Regions from separate parts of the Lysinibacillus sp. FSL P2-0066 genome, predicted to be linked through region 2. Evidence: riboswitches for the same ligand, from Rfam matches in the RefSeq annotation. Region 2 holds a riboswitch; the other holds the start of a gene.

Region 1 (4,673 bases), 1.1 Mb from region 2:
TTAACAAAGAATCTTGAGCTTTTAAAATCAATTCAAGAGCGTACAGGCTGCCGCATTTTATTAGCCCTTAAAGGCTTCTCAATGCATTCAACATTCCCTTTAGTCGGGGAATATTTAGCAGGCATTACAGCAAGCTCACTGCATGAGGCACGACTTGGCTATGAAAAAATGGGCAAGGAAGTGCATGTTTATGCTCCTGCTTATATTGAGCATGAAATGGACGAGCTTCTAGGCTATGTGGATCACATCGTCTTTAACTCATTTAACCAATGGGCACAGTACAAGGACAGAGTAAAATCTGCTGGTAAAACAATTGAATGTGGTATTCGTGTGAATCCTGAGTACTCTGAAATTGAAACAGCCCTTTATGATCCTTGCTACACAAACTCTCGCCTTGGTACAACATTGGCTAACTTTGATAAATCACAGCTTGACGGTATTGATGGCTTACACTTCCATGCGATGTGTGAACAAAATTCTGATACATTAGAGCGTATTATTGAAGTAGTTGAGGAAAAATTTGGTGATGTGTTACACCAAATGAAATGGTTAAACTTCGGTGGCGGTCACCATATTACGCGTGATGATTATGATGTAGAAAAACTTGTGAACATCATTAATTATATTCAAGAAAAGTATAACCTGCTTGTTTATCTTGAGCCTGGTGAAGCAGTAGCCCTTAATACAGGCTACTTAGTAGCAACCGTGCTTGATATTCAAGAAAATGGGATGGATCTTGCTATTTTAGATACATCAGCAACATGTCACATGCCTGATGTACTTGAAATGCCTTACCGTCCAATGATTATTGGTTCTGGACAAGCAAATGAATTAGCACACACATATCGCTTAGGCGGACTAACATGTCTAGCTGGTGATGTGATTGGTGATTATTCGTTTGAACAGCCATTAAAACCAGGTGATCGTCTTGTATTCACAGATATGGCTCATTATTCAATGGTGAAAAACCATATGTTTAACGGTGTCAACTTACCATCTATCGTTTCGTATAACGATGAAGAAGGCATTAAAGTGATCCGTGAGTTTAAATTTGAAGACTACAGTGGTCGTCTGTCTTAATAGCAATAGAAAAGCCCTTCCAGTTTTACACTGGAAGGACTTTTTTTATGGACGCATGGTCATCCAATTCTCCACATAATGAATGGCTACTCCATGAAAAGCATCGTTATTTGAAAAATGTTGCTGAACAAGTATAAGCTGTTCATTCATAAAGGCTTCTCCATTATCATAAAAAGTAATATTTTCCCCTTCCTCTGAAGCGCCTGTTTCTACACCAATTACGATTGATTTATTCACAGTGGAAGCATAAGCGATTTCATGTTCTACAATAGAGATAATATCTTTTGCAGCATCACGATAGGCCATGATCGTCACACTATCCACATGGTCAATGACCCAATCAGCTAATAACCCTTTTCCAAATTCGTTATTATACTGAACTTCATCAAACCAAAATGGCATGTCTACTTCTAAAGTAAGTTGTAACTGACTTGCTTTCTCACTTGCTTTCATTATTAGTGTTTGATAGGATTCTATCGTTTGTGCTTGATGTAAGCTCCATCCACTATTTAAATAAGGTTCTACATCAAGGTGCACTCCAGAAAATTGCTCAGATTCAGTTGAATTCTTATTATATATATGTAACCAATTAAACAATTCATCTTGGCTTCGGCTACCCTCAGCTGAAACCCAGCTTGCAGCACCATCCAATGCATAAATGCGAATACCTTTGTCAGAAGCGTTACTAATAAAATGCTTATAGTCATTGCTCGCTATGCCTTGATCGATTTGCAGATAAACTTTATTGACATCGTTATGTTCTAAAAATAATAATATTTTTTCTTGGTCATCCATGATGAGGGATGTATCCCACAGCCACGTAGCCTTTTCCTGTATAGACATTGCATCAACCTTTCCACTTGATAAAGCTAATGAACTAATCATGATGACGATTAGTGCGGTCCATACTTTTAATTGTCTCTTCATACGAACTAACTCCATTCTACTCGCCACGGCTCCTAGAACAGAACCTGGCAACCTGACAATCTTGCACTGAAATTATAGTGTTTAGACTCATGGCTTTGCGTCCCTCCCTTTCGGTGAAGTTTGCCTTTTTCAGTTTTTTCTTAATCATTATCATACGCGGTTAGCAATGGTTTGTCTGTAGGTATAATGCATAATTGTCACATGTATGATCAGGTAAAAACGACAAAATACAGGTTAAATTTACTATTCAAACATAAAAAAACGTAGAGTGTCTAAGACTCTACGTTTTCCTTTTCATTTTCAAGCATTTTGTGTAAATAATTGATAATCTCACGAATGCCGTCTAATGAATTGACAAGTATTTTAGGATCAACATACGTAATCATTCGGTTTTCAAGATTAGCTACCGCAGTAAAATAGCGTGTTTTACTATAATTGACTAGGCCCAATTGCTGAAGTACTGATTCATCGAAATCAAGAATTTCTCGTGCTTCTGTAACAAGTAATCCATAATTAACCACATCAGTATTCAACACAATGATACGTGCGGTTGATGGATTAGATGAGCGGTTATACAGTATGCGCTCAAAATCTAGAACAGGTACAAGCTCACCACGAATTCTTGTAAAGCCTAGAAGATAGTTAGGTAAATGAGGAATAGGTGTTACATGCTCTAATTTTTCAATTGAAATCGCTTGTTCCACAGGTACGGCGTATTCCTCTGTCCCACAAGCAAAAACGACTGCTTTGACACTTTCCATAGGGTTACACATCCTTACTCGACTGTTAATTTTTCGCCGATTCTTTGACGATTTCTACTAGTAAATCTGCTAATTTTTCAAGTTCTTCTACTGGTATCTTTTCATTCGTTGTATGAATATCCTCATAGCCAACAGATAAATTAACTGTAGGAATGCCAAAGCCTGCGATGACGTTTGCATCTGAGCCTCCACCAGAAATACCTAGTGTCGGAGTACGATCAATATTGCGTGCAGCAGCCATAGCTACCTGAACAACTTTATCAGATTCCGTTACACGGAAGCCTGGATACATCAGCTTCACTTCAACCTCTGCCCGTGCACCTAAAGAAGCAGCTACTTGTTCAAACGTATCTTGCATATGCTTTGTTTGCGCATCCAATTTAGCTTTGTCTATAGAACGTGCTTCTGCCAGGATTGTCACTTCGTCACAAACAATATTTGTTGCTTGTCCACCTTCAAAACGCCCAATATTCGCTGTCGTTTCTTCATCTAAACGGCCTAGTTTCATTTGAGCAATGCATTTTGATGCGACTGTTATGGCAGAAATCCCCTTTTCAGGAGCAACCCCCGCATGTGCCGTTTTTCCAATAATCTTTGTAAAAATTTTCGCCTGGAATGGTGCTGCTGTCACGATGCCACCAACTTTGCCATCGCTATCAACCGCAAAGCCATATTTTGCTTTAATGTTAGCTGGATCTAGCTCTTTAGCGCCAACAAGGCCACTTTCTTCACCAGCCGTAATAATAAATTCAATATCGCCATGTGCAATATTTTGCTCTTTCAAACGTTTGACCATCTCAAATAGAGCTGCTAATCCTGCTTTATCGTCGGCACCTAAAATCGTCGTACCATCAGATACGATATAGCCATCTTCACGCAAAGACGGTTTGATGCCTTTTCCCGGTACAACGGTATCCATATGAGATGTAAAATAGATTGGCTCCACATCCAATGTACCTTTTAATGTGGCAATAATATTACCTGCCCCATGTCCATTACGCGTATGTGCATCGTCTTGAATCACTGAAAATCCAAGTGCAGTTAACTTCTCTACAAGAATGGGTGCTATTAGTTGTTCATGTTTTGTTTCTGAATCAATTTGTACGAGCTCAAAAAACTCTTCTACTAAACGACTTGTCATGTTGTAAAACTCCCTTAGTTTACGTGTTTTTCCACGTTATAGTATACGTATTATTTTAGCACAACGTCAGAAGAGTTGAAATCATTGAACAATACGACCAAAATAAAAAGTCTGAGAACAACTCAGACTTTCCTTAGTGATTGAAAATAAGCTCTTTTTCTTTTTCTAATGATTGTAGGTAGTTGACTGCTTTCTTATGTTTATCCTGTAAGCGCCAAATCGTATTATGTACATCATCCTGAACACGTGAGACCTGTTCCCTTGCTGTTGAAATTTTAGAATGAACAGACCATGCTGAAAAAATATCATCAAAAAAGTAGTCTGCAAACTTAACAAAGCCATCTGTTTCAACATGCAACGATTTCGTAGACATTTCTTGAACATCCAATAATTCATTGTGAAAACGCTGTAACGCAATTTGAGCACTGTGTAAATAGTTTTCTGACTGATCGAGTGCATTATGCTTTAAGTGTGTTGCAATCAGCCCACCACCCAAAAACGTATCCCATGTGGAATACCCATTTGCCGAATGTAAGGAAGCAGCTGCTTGCCCAAGCCTTGTAAGGGCTACTTCTCCCGCTTCCTCCGCCTCTTTAATTTCAGTGATGAGCTGTTTTGTTAGCATTTCCTCAAGTGCTAAATGCTCTAGCCTCTCTGCTTGGGCAGCATCATGAATCTGTAAGTACGCCTTCTTTTGAAGATAAACCTGTTGAAGTGATTGCTGTAACGCTATTTCATCAATTTGGGCTAGCTGGTTCATCACC
Region 2 (4,673 bases):
CTTTAACAGGAGTAGCAACAAGTATTGAACAAGTTTATGTTTATAGATTTATTGCTGGTTTAGGTGCTGGCGGAGAATATGGTATTGGTATGGCCCTTGTAGTGGAGGCTTGGCCAAAGAATAAACAAGGCAGAGCATCCTCCTATGTCAGTGTGGGCGCACAATATGGAGTGATTTTAGCAGCATTGTTAAGTGCTATTATTTTACCAACTTTAGGGTGGCGTGCATTATTCTTTGTAGGATTACTACCAGTTATTTTCGCCTTTATTGTACGTAAAAATATTGATGAATCACCAGAATGGTTAGCAGCGCAGAAACAACAAAACAATAAGCAAGAGAACGGGAAATTGGCACAGTTATTTGCTTCACCACGTATCACCATGACAACACTCTCGCTGATTTTAATGGCTACTGTTCAAATTGCAGGCTATAATGGTCTGATGATTTGGCTACCTTCGATGTTACAGAAATCGCAAGGTTTATCGGTTTCAAGCTCAGCATTATGGACAATTAGTACTGCTGTAGGAATGATTATTGGTATGCTGACGTTTGGTAGATTTATGGATCGTTTTGGTGCTAAGCGGACATTCGGTATCTTTTTAGTAGCCTCTGCATGTGCTGTATTCCTTTACTCGTTTGCAACGGGCGCAGTTGCGATATTAATAGGCGGTGCGGTTGTAGGATTCTTCTCTAATGGGATGTTTGCAGGATATGGAGCATTAATTAGTAGCTTCTATCCAGTACAAATTCGCAGTACAGCAACAAACACCATTTTTAACTTTGGACGAGCTATAGGTGGGTTTTCACCAATCTTTGTTGGTTATATTTTACAAAGCTACGATATGACTGTTGTTATGATTTACTTAGCAGCACTGTATTGTATTTCCTTTATCGTAATGCTAACGCTTAAGAGCTCAGGTAAGGAATTGCAAACAGCATAATTTTATAGAGCACGAAAGAACGAATTCCACTTCTGCAAATGGGATTCGTTCTTTTCTTTATTAGTATTTAATTATAATAAACCCTTTGAACGTTTTTCAGCGATTTCAACAAGGCGTTTTGTAATCTCTCCTCCAACGGAACCATTTGCGCGAGAAGATGCTTCTGGCCCAAGCTGAACGCCAAACTCTTGTGCAATTTCATATTTCATTTGATTGACAGCCTCATGTACACCAGGTACTAGAAGTTTATTTGAACTGCGGTTATTGTTAGCCATTGTTCTCACCTCCTTGACCTTAGAATGGTTGCGATTAATCTTTTCATACATTTAAAAAGTAGGAAATGCACACGCTATTTGCTAACAACAACAACTTGTGGAAAGCTAGCAATAATCAGCAAACACTCTGTTATAATTAAGCCTGGCTCTTTACTATATAAGGTTAATTAAAGGAGGAATATAAAATGACGAATAATGATATCTTAATTCGTTTACGCTATGCGTTCGATATAAAAAATGTAGATATGGTAGAAATTTTCAAACTTGGTGGCATGGATTATACAAAGGAAGAAGTATTAAATATGCTGATTAAGATTAATGATGAGGAAGAAGCGCCAGAAGAATACATCAAATGTAATAATAAAATGTTAGAGGCATTTTTAAATGGATTAATTACTTTTAAACGTGGGCCTCAGAAACCCAAGGAAGGACAGGCTGTTGGACCGTTACCTGTGTCAGGTAAAGAAAGCCCAAATAATATGCTACTAAAGAAAGTAAAAATTGCTTTAGCTTTAACAACTGAGGAGATGCTTGAAATTTTATATGAAGGCGGCATTAAAGTTACAAAAGGTGAATTAGGTGCTATTTTAAGAAATCCAAGTCATCGTAATTATAAAGAGTGTGGCGATTCATTCGTACGAAATTTTTTAAGGGGCTTAACATATAAATATAGAGCCTAATGCCCAATAGATATCAATCATCAAGTGCCAATTTTTTCTTTGAAACTCGTTGACAATTTGTGACGAAATTGTGTACAATAAATTTATCATAAAATGTTCACAAAAAAGATGAAAAATGTTCACAGACAAAGGGGTGCTTGTATGATTTATTTTGACATCTTATTAGTAGCTATTGCATGTATTACAATGCCTTTTATTGTTGCGGTTATGTTAGATATTTTTTATGCGGAACGAAAAAAAGTACGCTTTTCATTACGTCGTACTTCAGTATGGTATATCGCTATGTTTGCATTATCCTTTATACCATCCGTATTACTTGTTACACAAAACGTATAATTTATTCAAACACTTAGGGGTAAGTGAAATGAAAATAAACAGCTACAACGCTAATTGAGGTTGTAGCTGTTTTATTTTGTTCAATAGATGAATAAAAACTTTAAAATAATGTATTTTTAAGCACATAAATAATTATTAATGAAGGTTAAGATAGTATAAAGTATGTATGTTTTAAGAAGAGAACATTGACTACTTTTACCTACTGTGTTAATTTTGGTAGGGAAATATAGGCAAATTTACTGAAAAGTAAAGACGCAAAGCTACAGGTCTAAGGCAATAAATGCTATGACGGCTGGGTTGCAAAAGAGTGCTAGTTGTATCATTCTCATTCTAGTTTTTGTTCTTTTATGCCTATTTCTTTTGAAATAGGCATTTTTTTTTGCAAGTAAAGTTCAAAGGAGGAAAAGGGGAAATGAAGTTGTTAAAAAACACATCACTAAAAAATAAGCTTTTACTAACAGTCTCTATTGTTGTATTACTGCTTATCGCTATTATTACGACGCAAAGTATTAGTGAATTGAATAATCGGATGAATGTGGATTTGGAGCAAGAATTAAAAAGTGTTGGTTTATTAACAGCTATGAACTTAGACAGTGATGAAGTAAAAGAGCTGCTGTCCGAAAAAGGGGAAACAAACGCAAAGTTTACAAAGATCCAAAAGCAACTTGATATGATTCAAGAACAGCAAGGTATTATGAGCTGGAGTTATATTTGGGATGTAAAGGATGAGGGTGGCGTCAATCCAATTGGCTATACCTCTAATTTAAATGAAGTATATGAAGCTGGTGAAATTTTTAATGATTTAGCGGATGAACATGTAGAAACAGCAAAATTAGCTATTGAAAATAATAGTACAGAGGTAACTGATATTTTCGAGGATCCTTTTGGTTCTTGGAGAACGGTTTTTAGTCCTATTAAAGATGATAATGGCCAACTAATCGCCCTATTAGGGATTGATTACTCCGCTGATTATATCAATACGATTATTAAAACAAGTGTAATTAAGCAAATTGTCATTGCCATTATTGGTATTTTAATTTTATTAATTTTAGTTTACATAATTATAGATCGACTTTTAAAGCCACTGAAAAAAGTAGTGAATGTAGCCAATCAAGTGGCAAATGGTGAATTAATCGATGTTGATTTAGAGACATCAAAGGATGAAATTGGAAAATTATCTGAATCCATCCGAACAATGGTGGCCAATTTGCAACATATTATTTTAAACATACGCAATACATCCAATCACGTTTCTTCAGCCGCCAATCAATTAACGGTACATGCTGGTGAAACCTATAACAGCTCCACAAATATTGCTCTAGATATGAATCAAATTACACAAAATGCCGAGGCTTCGATGACTATGACAGAAGAAACTGCTGCTGCTATGGAAGAAACTGCAACAGGTATTCAGCAAATTGCTGATTCTGCAAACACAGCTGCGGAATCATCTATTTCAGCATCACAGGCTTCGGAAAGAGGAAATGAAGTTGTACAACAAGTTATTGCGCAAATGGAGTTAATTAATGATTCTGTTGAACAAATAGGGACAACCATTAATGGACTACATGTTAATACAAAAAAAATAAGTGAAATTGTTAGCTTAATTACTGCTATTGCGGATCAAACAAATCTATTAGCATTAAATGCTGCCATCGAAGCGGCACGAGCAGGTGAACATGGTAAAGGCTTTGCCGTTGTTGCGGATGAGGTGAGACGCTTAGCTGAACAATCCTCTCAATCCGCAACAGAAATTTACAATTTAATTAATTCTATTCAGTCTGATTCAAACGCTTCTATCACGGTTATGGAGAAAGGCAAAGAGGATGTTAAGGTAGGGATGGCATTTACCAATGAGGTTGGTGAAATCTTTAAAGAAATTCTTACTTCCTCAGAAGAGGTGGCTAGCCAAATACGTGAAATTTCAGCAGCCTCACAACAAATTTCTGCCTCCTCAGAAGAAGTGGCGGCATCTGTTAATAATATTAAACAATCTGCAGAGCAATCAGCAGAATTCTCTTCTAATGTATCGAAATCTACACAAGAGCAATTATCTACCATGCAGGAAGTAAAGGATGCCTCTTCATCATTGGGCAAAACAGCAGAAGAGCTGCAAGGTCTTGTGGCAAAATTCAAATTGGAGAATGATCATAATGGACATTAATTTTACAGGGAAAAATGTTTTAATAACAGGCTCTAGTAAAGGAATCGGTAAAGCAATTGCATTAGGCTTTGCGCAACATGGAGCCAATATTTTAATTAATTATATTGGGGATGAGCAAGAGGCAGAAGCTGTACGTGCTGAAGCAGAAAGGTATGGTGTGAAAGCTTTAATATTCCACGCTGATGTTTCTAACTCACAAGAAGTACAAGCGATGCATCAATTTATGGACGAGCACCTCGGGGAAATTGATATTCTTGTAAATAATGCTGGATTTGCA

The links. Region 2 has a riboswitch for cyclic di-GMP ahead of MKZ14_RS19375 (HAMP domain-containing methyl-accepting chemotaxis protein). Riboswitches for the same ligand answer to the same signal wherever they lie in the genome.
Region 1: it holds a riboswitch for cyclic di-GMP, as region 2 does, so the genes downstream of both, MKZ14_RS13725 (amidase) here and MKZ14_RS19375 (HAMP domain-containing methyl-accepting chemotaxis protein) in region 2, are expected to answer to the same signal.

The regions. Positions count from the first base shown of each region.
Region 1 is NZ_CP150202.1:2,747,551-2,752,223, forward strand. Features, by position in the region: gene nspC (carboxynorspermidine decarboxylase) at 1-1,080, shown strand, start outside; gene MKZ14_RS13725 (amidase) at 1,126-2,007, opposite strand; cyclic di-GMP riboswitch class I at 2,051-2,142, opposite strand; gene MKZ14_RS13730 (CheW domain-containing protein) at 2,280-2,768, opposite strand; gene MKZ14_RS13735 (M20/M25/M40 family metallo-hydrolase) at 2,794-3,909, opposite strand; gene MKZ14_RS13740 (hypothetical protein) at 4,043-4,673, opposite strand, start outside.
Region 2 is NZ_CP150202.1:3,885,023-3,889,695, reverse strand. Features, by position in the region: gene MKZ14_RS19395 (MFS transporter) at 1-941, shown strand, start outside; gene MKZ14_RS19390 (alpha/beta-type small acid-soluble spore protein) at 1,013-1,216, opposite strand; gene MKZ14_RS19385 (DUF1456 family protein) at 1,402-1,896, shown strand; gene MKZ14_RS19380 (hypothetical protein) at 2,038-2,232, shown strand; cyclic di-GMP riboswitch class I at 2,452-2,537, shown strand; gene MKZ14_RS19375 (HAMP domain-containing methyl-accepting chemotaxis protein) at 2,645-4,396, shown strand; gene MKZ14_RS19370 (SDR family oxidoreductase) at 4,386-4,673, shown strand, end outside.